3 regions of the Pseudoalteromonas sp. SWYJZ98 genome follow, and region 3 is predicted to be linked to each of the others. Evidence: predicted binding sites of a transcription regulator. Region 3 holds the regulator's gene; each other region holds the start of a gene.
The links. Region 3 encodes sigma-54, which starts transcription at its own class of promoters, with help from an activator protein. Its sites were predicted from a motif close to GTTGGCACGNNNNTNGNNT; they were not measured.
Positions count from the first base shown of each region.

Region 1: a site for sigma-54 is predicted at 3,087-3,105, ahead of flgJ (flagellar assembly peptidoglycan hydrolase FlgJ). Genes of this name have one in related genera too.
Region 2: a site for sigma-54 is predicted at 3,531-3,549, ahead of I6F10_RS08465 (BON domain-containing protein). Genes of this name have one in related genera too.

Region 1 covers NZ_JADYXA010000005.1:126,173-131,945, reverse strand. The annotation lists gene I6F10_RS05995 (flagellar basal body rod protein FlgF) at 1-353, shown strand, start outside; gene flgG (flagellar basal-body rod protein FlgG) at 375-1,163, shown strand; gene flgH (flagellar basal body L-ring protein FlgH) at 1,180-1,863, shown strand; gene I6F10_RS05980 (flagellar basal body P-ring protein FlgI) at 1,875-2,969, shown strand; gene flgJ (flagellar assembly peptidoglycan hydrolase FlgJ) at 3,142-4,158, shown strand; gene flgK (flagellar hook-associated protein FlgK) at 4,160-5,773, shown strand, end outside.
Region 2 covers NZ_JADYXA010000009.1:42,423-48,195, forward strand. The annotation lists gene tal (transaldolase) at 1-483, opposite strand, end outside; gene yaaA (peroxide stress protein YaaA) at 709-1,488, shown strand; gene I6F10_RS08460 (mechanosensitive ion channel family protein) at 1,609-2,565, shown strand; gene I6F10_RS08465 (BON domain-containing protein) at 3,137-3,457, opposite strand; gene srmB (ATP-dependent RNA helicase SrmB) at 3,731-4,957, opposite strand; gene I6F10_RS08475 (tRNA1(Val) (adenine(37)-N6)-methyltransferase) at 5,033-5,731, shown strand.
Region 3 covers NZ_JADYXA010000001.1:239,662-245,434, forward strand. The annotation lists gene I6F10_RS01135 (KpsF/GutQ family sugar-phosphate isomerase) at 1-13, shown strand, start outside; gene kdsC (3-deoxy-manno-octulosonate-8-phosphatase KdsC) at 14-565, shown strand; gene lptC (LPS export ABC transporter periplasmic protein LptC) at 562-1,116, shown strand; gene lptA (lipopolysaccharide transport periplasmic protein LptA) at 1,106-1,651, shown strand; gene lptB (LPS export ABC transporter ATP-binding protein) at 1,648-2,373, shown strand; gene I6F10_RS01160 (RNA polymerase factor sigma-54) at 2,443-3,942, shown strand; gene hpf (ribosome hibernation promoting factor) at 3,969-4,256, shown strand; gene ptsN (PTS IIA-like nitrogen regulatory protein PtsN) at 4,261-4,713, shown strand; gene rapZ (RNase adapter RapZ) at 4,732-5,577, shown strand; gene I6F10_RS01180 (HPr family phosphocarrier protein) at 5,620-5,773, shown strand, end outside.

The DNA of each region.
Region 1 (5,773 bases), on a different contig from region 3:
CCGTCCCAGTCGAAAAAATAGGGTTTAGCCAAGATGGCGCTATTCAAGTTCGACCACAAGGCGCTCCCGCTAACTTTTTAGAAGAAATAGACACGCTTAGAGTGGTAGAAGCAAATAGCTCACAGCTCGAAAAAGGTAACGATGGTTTATTTAGACCAAAAGCAAATGTAACAGTAGATACCTCTGCCAATGTAAAAGTTTTAAGTGGTTCGCTTGAAATGTCTAACGTAAATCCCGTTCACGAAATGGTCGACATGATAAGCCACCAGCGCCAATTTGAATTACAAGTGAAATTAATGAAAACAGCTGAAGAAATTGACGAGCGTCAAGATCAGTTATTACGCATAGTTTAATTTTAAAATGAGGACACGATTATGAATCCAGCATTGTGGATCAGTAAAACGGGGCTAGACGCTCAACAAACCGATATATCGGTTATCTCAAATAATTTAGCGAATGCGAGTACCGTAGGTTACAAAAAAAGCCGCGCTATATTTGAAGACTTACTTTATCAAAATATTAATCAACCGGGTGGTCGTTCATCGCAAGATACCGAAATGCCGTCGGGCTTAATGTTAGGTGCGGGTGCTAAAGTTGTAGCTAACCAAAAAGAGTTCACGCAAGGCAACATGTTGACCACCGAAAACTCACTAGATTGGATGATTTCTGGCGAAGGTTTTTTTGAAGTACTGCAACCAGATGGCAATATTGCTTACTCGCGCAATGGTCAGTTTACTACTGATGGCGATGGACGAATTGTAACATCGGGCGCAGGTTATGTGATTCAGCCAGAAATGAATGTACCAGATGACGCGCAATCAATTACGGTTTCGCAAGACGGCGAAGTATCTGTGCGTGTTGCAGGCCAAGCCGATAACGTTGTAATTGGTCAGCTGACTATTAGTGACTTTATTAATCCATCGGGTCTTGAGCCAATTGGTCAAAATCTTTATACCGAAACTGCTGTAAGTGGTGCGCCTGTACAAGGTAATCCTGGTGTTGAAGGGTTAGGTAGTATTATTCAAGGCTCACTCGAAACATCTAACGTAAATGTGACTGAAGAGCTCGTAAACCTAATAGAAACTCAGCGTATTTACGAAATGAACTCAAAAGTAATTTCGGCCGTTGACGAAATGATGAGTTATATCAATCAACAGCTTTAATAGAATAGGGGGAATTATGCGTAATATTATTTTATTTACAGCGGGCACATTATTTTTAAGTGGCTGTATGTCTACGCAAAATAGTGAGGTAGTGCAGGACGACCCTTACTACGCACCTATGTACCCCGAACCTATTTTAGAGCCGTTGGTAGCCACAGGTTCACTGTTTAATACTCATACATCAAACGACTTATATTCTGATAAAAAAGCGCTACGTACTGGCGATATAATTACGGTTAAACTGCAAGAGTCTACTCAAGCAACAAAGGCCGCTAAAACAGAAACAGACAAAGAAACTGACGCAAGCTTAGACCCCGTTATTGGATTAGGCGGTCTACCTGTAAATATAGGTGGCGATAGCATTCAGTTTGGTATTGGTAGTGATTCGTCGTTTACGGGTGATTCAAAATCAAACCAGTCAAACAGCTTAGTAGGCGATATTTCGGTAAATGTAATGCGTGTTTTACCTAACGGTAATTTAGTTATACGCGGCGAAAAATGGCTAACGCTTAATACCGGCGAAGAGTTTATTCGTTTAGAAGGGCTAGTACGCCCTCAAGACGTAAGCGCCGATAATACAGTAGAATCAAACCGTATTGCTAATGCACGTATTCAATACTCAGGTAAAGGGCAAACGCAAGAAGCGCAAAGTCCTGGTTGGCTTACACGTTTCTTTAGCAGTTCGCTGTTTCCATTTTAGAGGGTAACAACATGAATAGCCTTAAAGCTTTATGTTTAGTTGTGTTATTAGGTTGGCAGTTTACTGCCAGTGCCGAGCGCATAAAAGATGTGTCTATGGTTGAAGGTGTACGCTCTAACCAATTAGTTGGTTATGGCTTAGTGGTTGGTTTACCGAGCACTGGCGAGCAAAACTCATATACACAACAAAGTTTTAGAGGCATGTTAAACAGCTTTGGTATTACGCTGCCTTCAACTCAAAGTCCTAAAATTAAAAATGTTGCCGCTGTTGCTGTGCATGCAGAGTTACCCGCATTTAGAAAGCCCGGGCAAACAATAGATATTACGGTTTCTTCTATTGGTAGTGCAGGCAGTTTACGTGGCGGTACTTTACTACAAACTTTTTTAAAGGGTGTAGACGGTAACGTATACGCTATTGCACAAGGTAGCTTAATTGTCGGTGGCTTAGGCGCACAAGGCCTTGATGGCAGTAAGGTTGTAATTAACACCCCTACCGTTGGTCGTATACCAAATGGCGCAACAGTTGAACGCACTGTAGAAAGCCCATTTATGCAAGGTGATTACATTACTTTTAATTTAAACCGCCCAGACTTTACAACGGCAAAACGCCTAGAAAAAACAATTAATGACCTAGTTGGCCCAAATAGCGCACAAGCAATAGATTCTGTTTCTATTCGTGTTATAGCACCACGCGATGCATCCCAGCGTGTATCGTATTTATCGACACTCGAAAACTTAGAATTTAAGCCAGCTGACATGGCCGCTAAAATTATAGTTAACTCGCGCACCGGTACAATTGTCATTGGCAAAAACGTTAAGCTTCAGCCTGCGGCTATAACTCATGGTGGCTTAACGGTAACAATTGCAGAACAACAAAACGTGTCACAACCAAATCCGCTAGCAAACGGTGATACAGTTGTCACGCAGCAAAGTATTATTGATGTAAACCAAGACGACTCGCGCGCCTTTGTATTTAATCCAGGTGTAAGCCTTGACGATTTAGTTCGCGCAATTAACGAAGTAGGCGCAGCGCCTGGTGACTTAATGGCTATTTTAGAAGCACTAAAAGAAGCCGGCGCAATTAACGGGCAGTTAGTTGTTATATAAATAACTCAAGTCAATAAATAACGTATTACTTAAGCTCTATATTTTTGAAACAAGATATAGGGCTTTTTATTTACAGCAACTTAAGTTTATTATTTTTATCTTCCTCGTTTTATCGGTAGTGGCTCAATTTTTGCATTTTTAACTGCATTATTCATTTTGTGTCAAAAAGCCGATGGAAACTAATCACCTCGATAAACAAAACTTTTTTGATTTAGGCAACTTAGATTCACTTCGTAAAGAAGCCTTAACCAGTGGCGATGCATCAACTGATGCTTCTAAAGCTGCGCTTAAAAAAGCGGCCGCACAATTTGAAGCTATTTTTACGCAAATGCTGCTCAAAGGAATGCGCAAAGCTAACGAAGCATTTGAAGACAAAGACAGCCCATTTAATTCAAGTGGCGTAAAGTTTTTTGAAGAAATGCACGATCAGCAACTTTCAACAGAGCTTTCTTCAAATGGCTCGTTAGGCCTTGCCGATTTAATTGTTCAGCAGTTATCGCCTGAGTCTAAAAACTTTATGCCAGGTTCGGTACTTAGAACAACCAACGATATTTTCAGCGATACACAAGTGGGATCTGCTCTTCCTCATGAGCAAAAAAATAAGCAACCCGATCTTATCGTTAATAACACTAAAGCCGATATTGCTGAGCCTAAAGTCGATACTGCAGAGTCTAAAATCGATAGCCCAACATTTAAAAATGCAGAAGAGTTTGTAAGTTCAGTGTGGGAACACGCTAAAACTGCAGCGCAAAAAATTGGTTTAAACCCAGCGGTAATGGTTGCACAAGCGGCACTTGAAACCGGTTGGGGTAAGCACATTATTAATAGAAGTGACGGTGGTAGCTCAAATAACTTATTTAATATTAAGTCAGATAAAAGCTGGGAAGGCGATAAAGCAAGCAAAGTAACGCTTGAGTTTGAGCAAGGTACACCCGTTAAAAAACAAGCCAGCTTTAGAGCCTACGATTCAATTAAAGATAGCGTGAACGACTTCGTTGATTTTTTAACGCAAAACCCGCGCTACAAAGAAGCATTACAAAATACAGCAAAACCAAATGACTTTTTAGATTCATTACAAAAAGCAGGTTATGCAACCGATCCAAATTATGCCAGCAAAATAAAAAAAGTGCTCAATAGTAGTCAGCTAAAAGACATTGCGGCAAACGTGATCCGCCAAGGAGTAGAGTAACATGTCGTTTAATTTATTAAACATTGCCAGTTCTGGGGTTAGAGCAAGCTCGGAGCTACTGCAAACGACAAGTAAAAATATCGCCAATGTAAATACCGTAGGCTACGTACGTGAGCGTACTGAATTTACCACTATGGTTGATAACCAAGTGGGGCGGGGCGAAACATACCGATTACTAAACGAGTTTGCTCAGTCACAGCTAAATCGTGACACCTCTAATAAATCGTTTTTCGATCAGTTTATTACTGAGGCTAATCGAGTTGATACTATTTTTTCTGAAGAGTCGAACAACCTTTCGACTGGAATTAACTCTTTATTTAATAATGTGCAAGAAGCGCTAAATCAGCCGTCATCTACCGTTGCCCGCTCATTAGTAATGACAGATGCGCAAAGCTTAATTGATCAAATGGATAGGCTTTCGGGCATCGTGCTTGATCAAAAAAGTATAGTAAACGAGCAGCTCGAAATATTTTCAGATGAAGCAAACTCACTCATTCAAAGTATTAGTACGCTAAATCAAAATATTGCAGCAGTTAATGGCACTAATAACGCCGCAGATGCCAGCTCTACCTATAACGAACGCGATAAAGCAATACGCGACTTATCTGAGCTAATAGACATAGAAACGCTTGATGGTCCAAATGGCGAAAAACTCGTTTTTATGGGCACAGGCGAAGCAGTTGTTATGCAAAATGGCGCATTTAACCTATTTTCGATGACAGGGGATCCTGATCCTAATTTTAAAGAATTCACGCTTGACGTTAATGGTGGCAAAGCTGTGCCGCTTGAAGTTGATGTAAGTAAACTAAAAGGCAAAATTGGCGGCTTACTTGCTTTTAGAGATGACATACTAGTCCCTGCGCAAAACCAAATTGGTCAAATGGGCTTAGCGATAGCTGATGCATTTAACGAACAAAACAAATTGGGTATGGATGCAACAGGTCAGCTAGGGGGTAATATTTTTAATATTCCTACCGTTGGTGCTTATGCGTATCAAGCTAACACAGGTACTGCCGGTATGACTGCAACGGTAGAGCCAGGTAAGGGCAGTGAACTTCCTGCCAGTGACTTTATTATTACTTATACAGCTAATGCTAATGAAGTAAGTATTCAGCCTATAGATAACAAAGGCGACCCGTTAGGTCAGCCTTCACTTGCTGATATATCGACAGGTGTTATTGATTCATCGACTACTACCGGAGAATCATTTGGTCTTCAAGTAAATGTATCAGGGGCTGGTGTTGAGGGGGATCAATTTCAAATAAAGCTTAATTCAGATGCTGCTTCAAGTATTACACTTGCAACAGGGCGCGCAGAAGATTTAGCACTAGCATCGCCAATCCGTACTGCTAACGATTTAAATAATATAGGTACCGCCACTATTTCAGCGGGAGAGGTAACAAGTGTTACCTCCGGTGGATTTACTTCAACACCAAGCTTAACAAACGGTGAAATAACGCTTGTTAAAACAGGTAATGCTAACGAATATCAAATTACTGATAATAGCGGAACGAATACTTTTACTATTACGCCTCCTGCAAAAGGAATGTTATCGCAAGCGGGTGCTCCATTTGATACCTACGGATTCGATTTTGATATAGAAGGTACACCAGCA
Region 2 (5,773 bases), on a different contig from region 3:
ATCGCTAAATAATAAAGTAAGGTTACATTTAGTCCCTTCTTTTTCTAGCTGCTCAGCGGCTTTAATACCTTCCCATGTAGATGCTACTTTAATTAAAATTTTGTCTTTGCTTACACCTTCTTTTTCGTAAAGGCTAAGTAGGGTATGTGCTTTATCAATCGTAGCTTGCGTATTAAACGAAAGGCGTGCATCTACTTCAGTAGAAATATAACCAGGTACAATAGCGCTAATTTCTTTACCTAGTAATACGGCAAAGTAATCACATGCTAGTTCAAGTTGTTTAGCTGGCTCTTGCTCGGTTTCTTTTGCATAGCTCCAAGCTTTATCTAGGTAAGGCTTATATGCTTCAATCTCGCTCGCTTTTAATAAAAGCGACGGGTTTGTAGTTGCATCTTCTGGTTGATGCTTTTTAATAGCTTCAATATCACCAGTATCGGCTACGATAGATGAATGTTGTTTTAGCCTTTGTAGAGCTGAAGTCATTTGCTTTCCTCATTCCAAGCAAGTTAAAAGAAAAATCTAATCACTCTTAATATATACAATCCATACTGCAACAGTGTGACAATGCTTGATAGGTCTTATGTCCTTATCAATAGAAAAACGGCAATGCATGGGTTATTAAGAGAGGATTTATTTAAACAAAACGTGCTTTTCGTTTCATTTAATGTTGAAATTGACACTAAATAAATTACAAGTCAATAGCTAACTATGATCACTGTTATTTCACCTGCAAAAAATCTTGATTACGAAACGCCACCCGCAACAGACAAGTTCACTCAACCTGAATTACTAGAGCACAGCGAAGAGCTCATGAAAGTATGCCGTGAACTAACACCAGCGCAAATTGGCAGTTTAATGAAAATTAGCGATAAGCTATCTGGGCTTAACGCTGCACGCTTTAGCGAGTGGGCGCAGCCGTTTACACAAAGTAATGCTAAACAAGCAGTGCTTGCCTTTAATGGCGATGTATACGGCGGTTTAGATGCAAGTACGCTTAAAGCTAGCGAGCTTGATTACGCACAAAATCATTTGCGTATCCTTTCTGGCTTATACGGCTTATTAAAACCACTTGATTTAATGCAAGCTTACCGTCTTGAAATGGGCACCAAGCTTGAAAACTCGCGTGGCAAAAACTTATACGAGTTTTGGGGCAGCGTAATAGCGAACAAACTAAACGAAGTATTAAAAGCACAAGACGCACAATACCTCGTTAACCTTGCTTCAAACGAATACTTTAAAGCGGTAGATAAAAAAGCGCTTAATGCACAAATTATTACCCCACACTTTAAAGACTGTAAAAACGGTCAATACAAGGTAATTAGCTTTTACGCTAAAAAAGCACGCGGCATGATGGCGCGATACATTATCGAAAATAAAGTAACGCAATTAAGCCAACTTAAAGAGTTTACTGTGGCGGGTTATTACTTTAGCCCTGAGGCAACAGTTAAAGAGCTTGAGCCGGTATTTATGCGCGACGAACAAAATTAGGTCATAAGCCTAAATAAACAATTGAAAAGCCATGCATTGCATGGCTTTTTTGATACTGGCGTTATATTTGCAATCTCATCTAATATTAATGAGATTATTAATTAAAGAGGTGCAAACAAAATGATCAGTATTCCGTCAGTTGGCGAAGCCGAAAAACTAATAGAAGAAAAGCTCGGAGGGTGGTTTGATGTTGTCATCAGCCATATCCCTAATTTTATAGTGGCAATTGTAATTGCCATAGTATTTTCAATATTGGCACGCTTTGCTGGCAAGCTGATGAAAAACGTATTACGCCGCTCACTCGACTCAACGCAAATTGCCGATTTAATGGCGTCAATATTTAAAGTTATTGTGTTGTGCATAGGTTTATTTATAGCGCTCGATTTTGTTGGCTTAAAAGGCACCGTTACTTCGCTACTTGCTGGTGCGGGTATTGTGGGTTTAGCCATTGGTTTTGCGTTTCAAGACATGACCGAAAATCTAATTGCTGGTATAGCAATGGGTGTACGTAAGCCATTTAAAACAGGTGATGTAATAGAAACCGATGATGTGTTTGGTTCGATACATTCTATAAACCTACGTAACACGCTAATAGAGAGCTTTTACGGGCAACTAATACTTGTACCAAACAAAGTCTTATTTAGAAATGTACTAAAAAATTACACCACGCTAGGTATAAGACGTATAGAAGTACCTGTAGGTATTTCGTACGGCGATGACATAGAAAAAGCAAAAGACGTTATAGTCGAAAAAATTAACGAATTTGACTTTGTAATACGTAAAGACGAAACCGCTGTATACGCTGAAGGTTTTGGCGACAGCAGCATTAACTTACTGGTGTGGTTTTGGATTAAATACCCAGGCGAGCCTGACTTTATGACGGTACGCCACAAAGGTGTTGTTGCCGTTAAGCAAGCATTAGACGAAGCTGATATTAGTATTCCTTTCCCAATTCGTACGCTCGATTTTGGCATTAAAGGGGGTGAAAAACTCGATGCCATGATAAGCGATAAAATAAGCCAGCAATCATCAAATAAAGACAGTAGCGACGGTGCTGACTCTAGCCAAAGTGAGTAATTTAGTTAAAGCTCATTAGGCAAAAGCATTGGGAAATAGTTACTTACCAACAGCGCATTTTTACAGAGTAAAAATGCGCTTTTTTTATAAACGGATTATTAGCTAAAAGTTTAAATACCTAGTTTTGTGTTTATTGAATATCAATTCTAATTAGTTGCGTTTGGCCATGGGAGTATTAACAAGTAAAAGTAGTGTTTACCCAACGATTTTCTCACTGCCTTTGCTGCACACTCTGAAATAACGCCCTCATCTATTTCAATAACTAAATCATCCTTTTAAGCCCGTTAGGTCGGCTAAAGAATCAGTGTAAGTTTTTACAATATTAATTGAGTTAACTTAAGGGCTAAAAAACAAAGACAAACACGCCAGCATCAATTCTAAATCACTCTTCTTCAGTATAAGTGTGAGCTATCGATTTTAGGGGGAGGGATAATTGGATTGCCTGGGCTTTATTTTATCTTTTTCACAGCAGCAATGCTTGCCTTAAACAGAATATAAAAAAGCGCAGCTTGTGTTGGAGTAACAAGCCGCGCTTATGAATTAGTTATACAAATAGGTTTTGTGGTGCGTATTAAATAACGCTAATTTTGTTACGAATGATTTTAACCCCATCTATATTTTCTAAAAACTTTTGAGCTAGTGCGCGCTGAAAACCAGTTTGTGCTTCACCGTATAAATCTACTTCACCATTTTTTACCTGCACACGAATATCACTTAACGCCAGGTTAGGGTTAGTTCGTAGGGTGTTGGTGATAGTTTGTTGTAGGTTAGGTTGAGTGGCTACACTGCTTACTACGGCCATGTTGGTTGCTGCACTTACCTTTGTAGCGCAAGCTAATAAAAATAAACAACAAAATGATACTAAAGCGATAGTTAACTTGAAGCGGTTCATAACTTAATCCTTACATTACGGTGAATAGTGCAGCCACAAAATGGAAATTCCATCGGCTAGGTTATCTTTGTAGTTACAATTTCGGTGCCAATATTAACGCTATGAAATATAAGGTGATTTTATTAAGTGGGAATTAAGGTGGGCAAAAATTACATTTAAATGAGTATGAGTTACATGCTTGGGTTACATATGTAACAGGTACAAACACCAGAGCCTGTAAGGCTTGCATTAAAAAAGCCGACAAAAGTCGGCTTAGAATAAAAATATGTTAGGTTACTTTTTCTTTTTAACCTTGGCCTTTTTCTTGGCTTTCATTTTTACTGGATCTTTACGCTTTTTAGCCGGCGGCTTAGCTTCTTTATGCTGTGGCTCAACACCTTTAATTACACGGCGTTTTAGTTTTTGTTCAACGTAGCGCTCTACTTTATACAAAATACCAATGTCGTGTGCTTCAACTAATGATATTGCAATCCCTTTTTTACCAGCACGGCCAGTACGACCAATACGGTGTACGTATACGTCGGCAGTGCGCGGCATATCAAAGTTAATAACGTGGCTAATGTCAGATACGTCAATACCACGTGCGGCTACATCGGTCGCAATTAATATACGTGTTTTGCCACTGTGGAAGTTTTCCATGGCTTTCATACGTTTGTCTTGTGGCATTTCGCCGCGTAACCAAGCTGCTTTAACGCCGTTATTGGTTAGCTCGCCAATCAGTGTTTCTAAACGCTCACGGGTTTTAACAAACACAATTGCTTTAGTCACATCTGGACCATTTAAGGTATTTACTAAAAGCTCTAGTTTATGATGATAGTCATCGGCTAAATGTACCCACTGGTGAATTTTAGCTTTTTCTTTACGTGACGATTCAGCTTCTAATAGAGCAGGGTCGTTTAATGTTTTTTCAGCAAACCTTTCTACGCTGTCACCTTCGAGTGTTGCTGAGAATAAAAAACATTGGCGACGATTTTTAGCTTCGTCACAAATACGGCTCATTTCTTTTTTGAAACCCATGTCTAACATGCGATCTGCTTCATCAATAATAAGCATTTCTACGTGTTCAGCATGAAAGTTTTCGGTTTCTAGGTATTCCATTAATCGACCTGGTGTGGCGATTAAAATATCATTATTTTTTTCGAAAATTTCTTTATGCGTGCCGTAGTTAATACCGCCTGTTACTACACCAATTTTTAGGTGTGTGCGTTTAGCTAGCAGTTCACATTGTTCATGAATTTGATAAGCCAACTCACGAGTCGGGGTCATAACGAGGACGCGCGCAAAACCAGGATCACGACGTGGGAAATCCAGTAAGTACTGAATAGCCGGAATTAAAAATGCCGCTGTTTTACCTGTACCAGTAGGCGCAGATGCTAAAATATCGCGCCCCTGAAGTGCTTCAGGAATAGCTTGTTGTTGAATGCTGGTTGGCGTCTCGTAGCCCATTTTATTAATGGCATCGAGTAGCTTGTTATCAAGATCAAATTCAGAAAATTGCATAGAGTGTCTAAAATAAGGGACAATTACCCTGATTATACGCGCTATGCTGCGCTTGGTGAATGAAAAGGTGAAAAAATGTCTGGTTTTGTATTTAAACAATTTAAAGTTGAACACGACCACTGTGCAATGAAAGTTTCTACCGATGGCATTTTGCTTGGCGCATGGGCTAATTTAAGCGGTGCAAAGTCATTACTTGATATAGGCACTGGCACCGGCTTACTAGCATTAATGTGTAAGCAGCGCAGTAATGAGCTTGATATAACTGCGGTAGAAATTGACGAAAGCGCCTATACCCAAGCATTACAAAATGTAGCTAATAGTCCGTGGCCAACAATAAGTATTAAGCACCAAACTATTCAAAGCTTTAGTAGCGAAGTTAAGTTTGATGTTGTTATCTCTAATCCACCGTATTTTAATCACAGTTTAAAAGGCGATAATGCTGCGCGTAATACCGCACGCCATACCGACGGCTTAAGTTTTGAAGAGTTAATAAATGCCTTTAAACGCTTAAGCCATAGTCGCTCTCGCTTTAGCTTAATACTCCCAAGCGTTGAAGGTGCATTATTTATAGAGCTTGCTACTCAAAATGGGCTTTATTTAAATGCTCATTGCCAAGTAAAAGCCACGCCTAATAAAGATATTAGCCGCAGTTTAATGGCATTTAGCTACGTAAAAAGCGATTTAGAATCATCAACCCTGTGTATTAGAAACTTAGATAATACCTACACCGCTGATTATATAGCCCTGTGCAAAGCATTTTATTTGAAAATGTAAAGCAATTGTAAAATAGGAACGAATAACGCAAACTGACTAAAA
Region 3 (5,773 bases):
AGGAGTGTTATAAATGCAATTTGAAGAACTCTATCAACCGCTGAGCGATGATGCAAAAGCACGCGCTAAAAAAGTAAAACTACTTATATGCGATATTGATGGTGTATTTTCTGATGGCCGTATTTACCTTGGCAATCAAGGTGAAGAGCTAAAAGCATTTAATACAAAAGATGGTTTTGGCATTAAAGCACTTATAAACAGTGGCTTTGAAGTAGCTGTTATTACTGGTCGTCATTCACAGATAGTACAACAACGTATGAGCAGCTTAACCGTACAGCATATTTATCAAGGCCAAGAAAATAAGCTCATTGCCTATCAAGAATTAAAAGATAAACTCAACCTTAGCGATGAACAAATTGCTTATATTGGTGATGACGGTCCTGACATGCCTGTTATGGAGTTAGTAGGCTTTGCCGTTGCAGTAAATGATGCCCACCCACTTATTAAGCGTTTGTCACACTATGTAACGCAAATGCCTGGTGGTTTTGGTGCTGTGAGAGAACTCACCGATTTGCTCATGCTTGAAAATGGTAAAGCATTGACTACACAAGGCACTAGTTCATGAATGCAGCGCGCATAATATTAAGCGTTTTATTCATTAGCTGTATGGTTTGGCTTTGGTACCCTTATTTTGCACAAACAAATATTGTGCCTCAGGCTGAGCCTGAAGTTATTGCTAAGCCTGATTACATAGCTATTGAGCTCAAACAGACAGCCTATGATGAGCAAGGTAAAATTAGCCACAAAGTCACTGCGGCTAAAATGGAGCTATACCAGCAATTAGGTTTCACGTTTTTCGAAAAACCCATTTTTACTTTATATAACGAACAACAAACGTGGCAAATAAATGCAGACGAAGCAACATTATACGAAGATAAACAATTAATTTTAGAAGGTAATGTGGTTGCCAAAAATTTAACCGATAACGCCATGATAGACAAAATCAATGCTGATAATATTCAGGTTGATATAAAGCTATTAACAATGCGTTCGGAGCAACCCGTCATCATCACTGGACCCAATTTAAAAATCACCGGTAAAGGCCTAGAAGCCGACTTAAAAGCCGAAGTGATAAAACTAATTAACCATACGCGAACCATATACTATGACCAATAAAATATTAAAATCACTTATAATTCCTACACTTATACTAGCGTTTAATAGTAGTGCTGCAGAGCAAAACACGCAACCTGCTGCCAATCAAATTTCAATAAGTGCCGACAAGCAAGAAGGTCAATTGAAAGCTAATGTGGGTATTTTTGAGAAAAACGTTGAGATTATTCACGGTAATCGCCGCATTACAGCCGATCGCCTCGAAGTACACAAACGTGATGAACTTGGTGATAATAAACAATTATTAATTGCCACAGGTAGCCCTGCGCACTTTGAAGAAAAGCAATCAGACGGCACGACTATGAGCGCCAGTGCTGACGAAGTACGTTATGATGTATCTAAGCGTTTTTTAACGCTTGTTGGTAATGCACAAGTATCGCAAGCCGGACAAAAAATAAATGCTAAAAGCATTACCTACGACATAGAGCAGCAGCTCATCAGTGCCGAAAAAGATGAAAACTCAACTGACCGCGTTCACACAATTTTAGTACCGATCGAAACTAAAAAAAGTAAAAAAGGCGATAAAGGTCAACCATGAGCACATTAAAAGCAGAACTATTGGCAAAAAGCTATAAAGGTCGTGAAGTTGTAAAAAACGTCGGCCTTGAAGTACAAGCTGGCAGTATAGTTGGCTTACTTGGCCCTAACGGTGCTGGTAAAACAACGACTTTTTATATGATTGTAGGGCTTGTTCCTAGCGACAAAGGTAAAATATCTATTGATGATAACGATATTACTCTTTTACCTATGCATAGTCGTGCTAGATTAGGCATAGGCTACTTACCACAAGAGTCATCGATTTTTAGAAAGCTGACTGTTTATCAAAACTTAATGGCCATTTTAGAAACGCGCAAAGAACTAAATAAACAAGCCAGAGAAGACACGCTCAATAACTTATTAGATGAATTTAGCATACAACACATTCGTGATAGCCAAGGTATGGCATTATCGGGTGGAGAGCGTCGTCGTGTAGAAATAGCACGAGCACTGGCAGCAGATCCTAAATTTATATTACTGGATGAACCGTTTGCCGGTGTTGACCCTATTTCGGTATTAGATATAAAGAAAATAATAGAACATCTTAAAAATCGTGGGATTGGTGTATTAATTACCGACCATAACGTAAGAGAGACCCTTGATGTTTGTGAAAAAGCCTACATTGTTTCTCATGGGGAGCTGATTGCATCAGGTACTCCAGAACACGTATTAAATGATAAAACAGTACGCGATGTTTACTTAGGCGAGCAATTTAGGCTGTAACATTTACGCCATGTCTTTAAGCATCTGCTAGTATTAATTATAACAACATAAAAGGATTGTTAGAGATACATGAGGCAATCACTACAGCTGCGCATGGGCCAGCAACTTACAATGACTCCACAGTTGCAACAAGCTATTCGTTTGTTGCAACTCAGTACATTGGATCTCCAGCAAGAAATACAAGAAGCTCTCGACAGTAATCCACTATTAGAGGTTGAAGAGGCAGACTATTCTGAAGACGCTGCTGGTAAAAACGAGCAAAAAGCTGATACCGATGACATAACTGTTAGCGCATCTGCTGATGATGCTCCGAGCGAATACGAACAAGATACTGGTGAAGCACTTGCAAAAGACACGCTAAGTGACGACATGGCTATGGATGTTAGTTGGGATGAGTACATGAGTGCCGCCCCAGCAGCCTCATCAGGTCCAATGCCTGAAGACGAATCTATATACCAAGGCGCCTCTACTGAAACGCTCCATGAGTATTTAATGTGGCAATTACAACTAACGCCATTTAGCCCTACCGATGAAGCCATCGCGATTGCGATTGTAGAGGCCGTCGATGATTCAGGTATTTTAACTCTCAGTTGCGAAGAAATTTTAGAAAGCTTTAATCAAGAAAACGAAGATGATAACGAAGTCGAACTTGATGAAATTGAAGCGGTATTAAAACGCATTCAACTGTTTGATCCTGTTGGTATTGCTGCACGTAGTTTACAAGAGTGTTTGTGTATTCAGCTTAATCAATTTGATAAAGAAACACCTTACATTAATGAAACGAAAATGATTTTAACCGAGCATATTGATCTATTAGCAGCTCGCGACTATCGTACATTAATGAAAAAAACTAAGCTTAAAGAAGAAGAGCTTAAAGAAGTGATGACACTAATACATACTCTCAACCCAAAACCTGCAGATACTATTGTAAGGGAAGAATCTGAGTATGTTATTCCTGATGTGTCAGTTAAAAAAATTAAAGGTCGCTGGGTTGTCGAATTAAACCCAGATAGCATGCCTAAAATTCGTGTTAATAGCCAATACGCGGCAATGTCTCGCACTGTAAAATCAAGTGGCGACAGCCAGTTTATTCGCTCACATTTACAAGAAGCTAAATGGTTTATTAAAAGCTTAGAAAGTAGAAACGACACGCTATTAAAAGTTACTAATTGTATTGTTAAGCAACAACAAGGATTTTTTGAACATGGCCCTGAAGCCATGAAACCAATGGTTTTAAATGATGTCGCTGAAATGGTAGAAATGCACGAATCGACAATTTCGCGTGTGACTACTCAAAAGTACATGCATACACCCCGTGGTATATTTGAGCTTAAATATTTTTTCTCAAGCCATGTAAGTACTGAAAACGGTGGTGAATGTTCATCTACAGCAATACGTGCGCTTATCCGAAAATTAATCGCAGCAGAAAACTCAGCAAAACCATTGAGTGATAGCAAAATAGCGGATATATTGGCTGAGCAAGGAATTAAAGTAGCAAGACGTACAATCGCAAAATACCGTGAATCTCTTGCTATTCCACCGTCAAATCAGCGTAAAAGTCTGATTTAAGACGCTAAACTAAGAGGGTAATGCTTATGCAACTAAACTTAACTGGTCGTCACGTAGAATTAACCGATTCACTAAGAGACTATATTAATACTAAATTTGCGAAGCTTGAAAGACACTCTGATCATATTAATAATGTTCATGTCATTCTCGATGTAGAAAAATTAAATCAAAAAGCAGAAGCCACAATACACGTAAGCGGTGCTGAGCTATTTGCCTCTACAGAACATCAAGATATGTATGCCGCTATTGACTCGTTGATCGACAAGCTCGATCGCCAAGTAATCAAACACAAAGAGAAGCTTGCTCGACACTAATATGATGAAATTAAGTTCACTTATATGCCAGGACTGCAGCAAAGCTGCGGTCCTTTTTAATAGCAAAAAAAGAATTTTAGAGTTCATTAGCGAACTTGCTCACGACAAACTTCCGTATTTACCGCAACAAGATATTCTTAACGCTTTAATGAGCAGAGAGAAATTAGGTAGTACAGGTATAGGGCGTGGCATTGCTATTCCTCATGGAAGAATGAGCGGTGCAGAAGAGCCTTTGGCTTTAGTGCTCGTTAGCGAAACTCCAATAAACTTTGATGCAATCGATAATCGCCCTGTTGATATTTTTGTCGCACTCATCGTACCAGATGGCGATAACCAGCAGCACTTAAAGACTCTAGCAACCATTGCTGATAAACTAAACAACAAAGATTTTTGTAAACAGTTACGCAGTGCAAAATCTGATACTGAGCTTTACCAAGTTATTGTCGATCAATCATAGTTTTATAAAGGGTGTTAAATGGAGTTAATTATCATAAGCGGCCGTTCTGGTTCTGGAAAGTCGGTTGCTTTGCGCATTGTAGAAGATTTAGGTTATTATTGCGTAGATAATATTCCAGTAAACCTACTACCTTCATTAGTTCGCAGTGTGTCTGATAGCTACGATAAAATTGCTGTTAGCATAGATGTGCGCAACATCCCTAAAGAACAAGATGAATTTAACGATATTCTTGAATACTTGCCTGGCTTTGCAAACCCTACGTTGTTTTATTTAGATAGCGACGATCAGACATTGATCAAACGCTTTTCTGAAACACGCAGATTACACCCACTATCAATAGACTCGTTGCCCCTTGATTTAGCCATCAAAAAAGAAAAAGAATTACTTGATGTATTAACCACTCGCGCCGACTTTATGATAGATACGACTGATTTAAGTGTTCATCAACTCGCTGAATCTATTCGTGAAAAGATTTTAGGTAAAAAAGATAAGCAACTGATTGTCACATTTGAATCATTTGGTTTTAAACACGGTATACCAAAAGAAGCAGACTACGTATTTGATGCACGCTTTTTACCAAATCCACACTGGGAACCAGAGTTAAAGCCTTTAAATGGGTTAGATCAACCGGTTAAAGACTATTTAGCTAATCACAGCATAGTGCAAAAATTCACATGGCAAATTCAAACATTTGTACAAACGTGGTTACCACATTTAGAACGAAATAACCGCAGTTATTTAACCATTGCTATTGGGTGTACAGGCGGGCAACATCGCTCTGTGTATTTAGCGCAAACTATCGGTGAAAGTTTCGCAATGACACATCCCAATGTAAAAATTCGCCATCGCGAGCAAGAAAAATAATATAGCTGAATAATCACCTGTTCAGCTTAGGTAGAGTAAGTTATGCATTGTGAAGATACCTTTTTAATAAAAAACAAATTAGGCTTACACGCCAGAGCAGCTACTGTGCTTGCGCAATTAGCAGTACAATTTGATGCGACAATCACATTATTCCAAGATGACAAAGAAGCAGCAGGCGATAGCGTACTTGCACTAA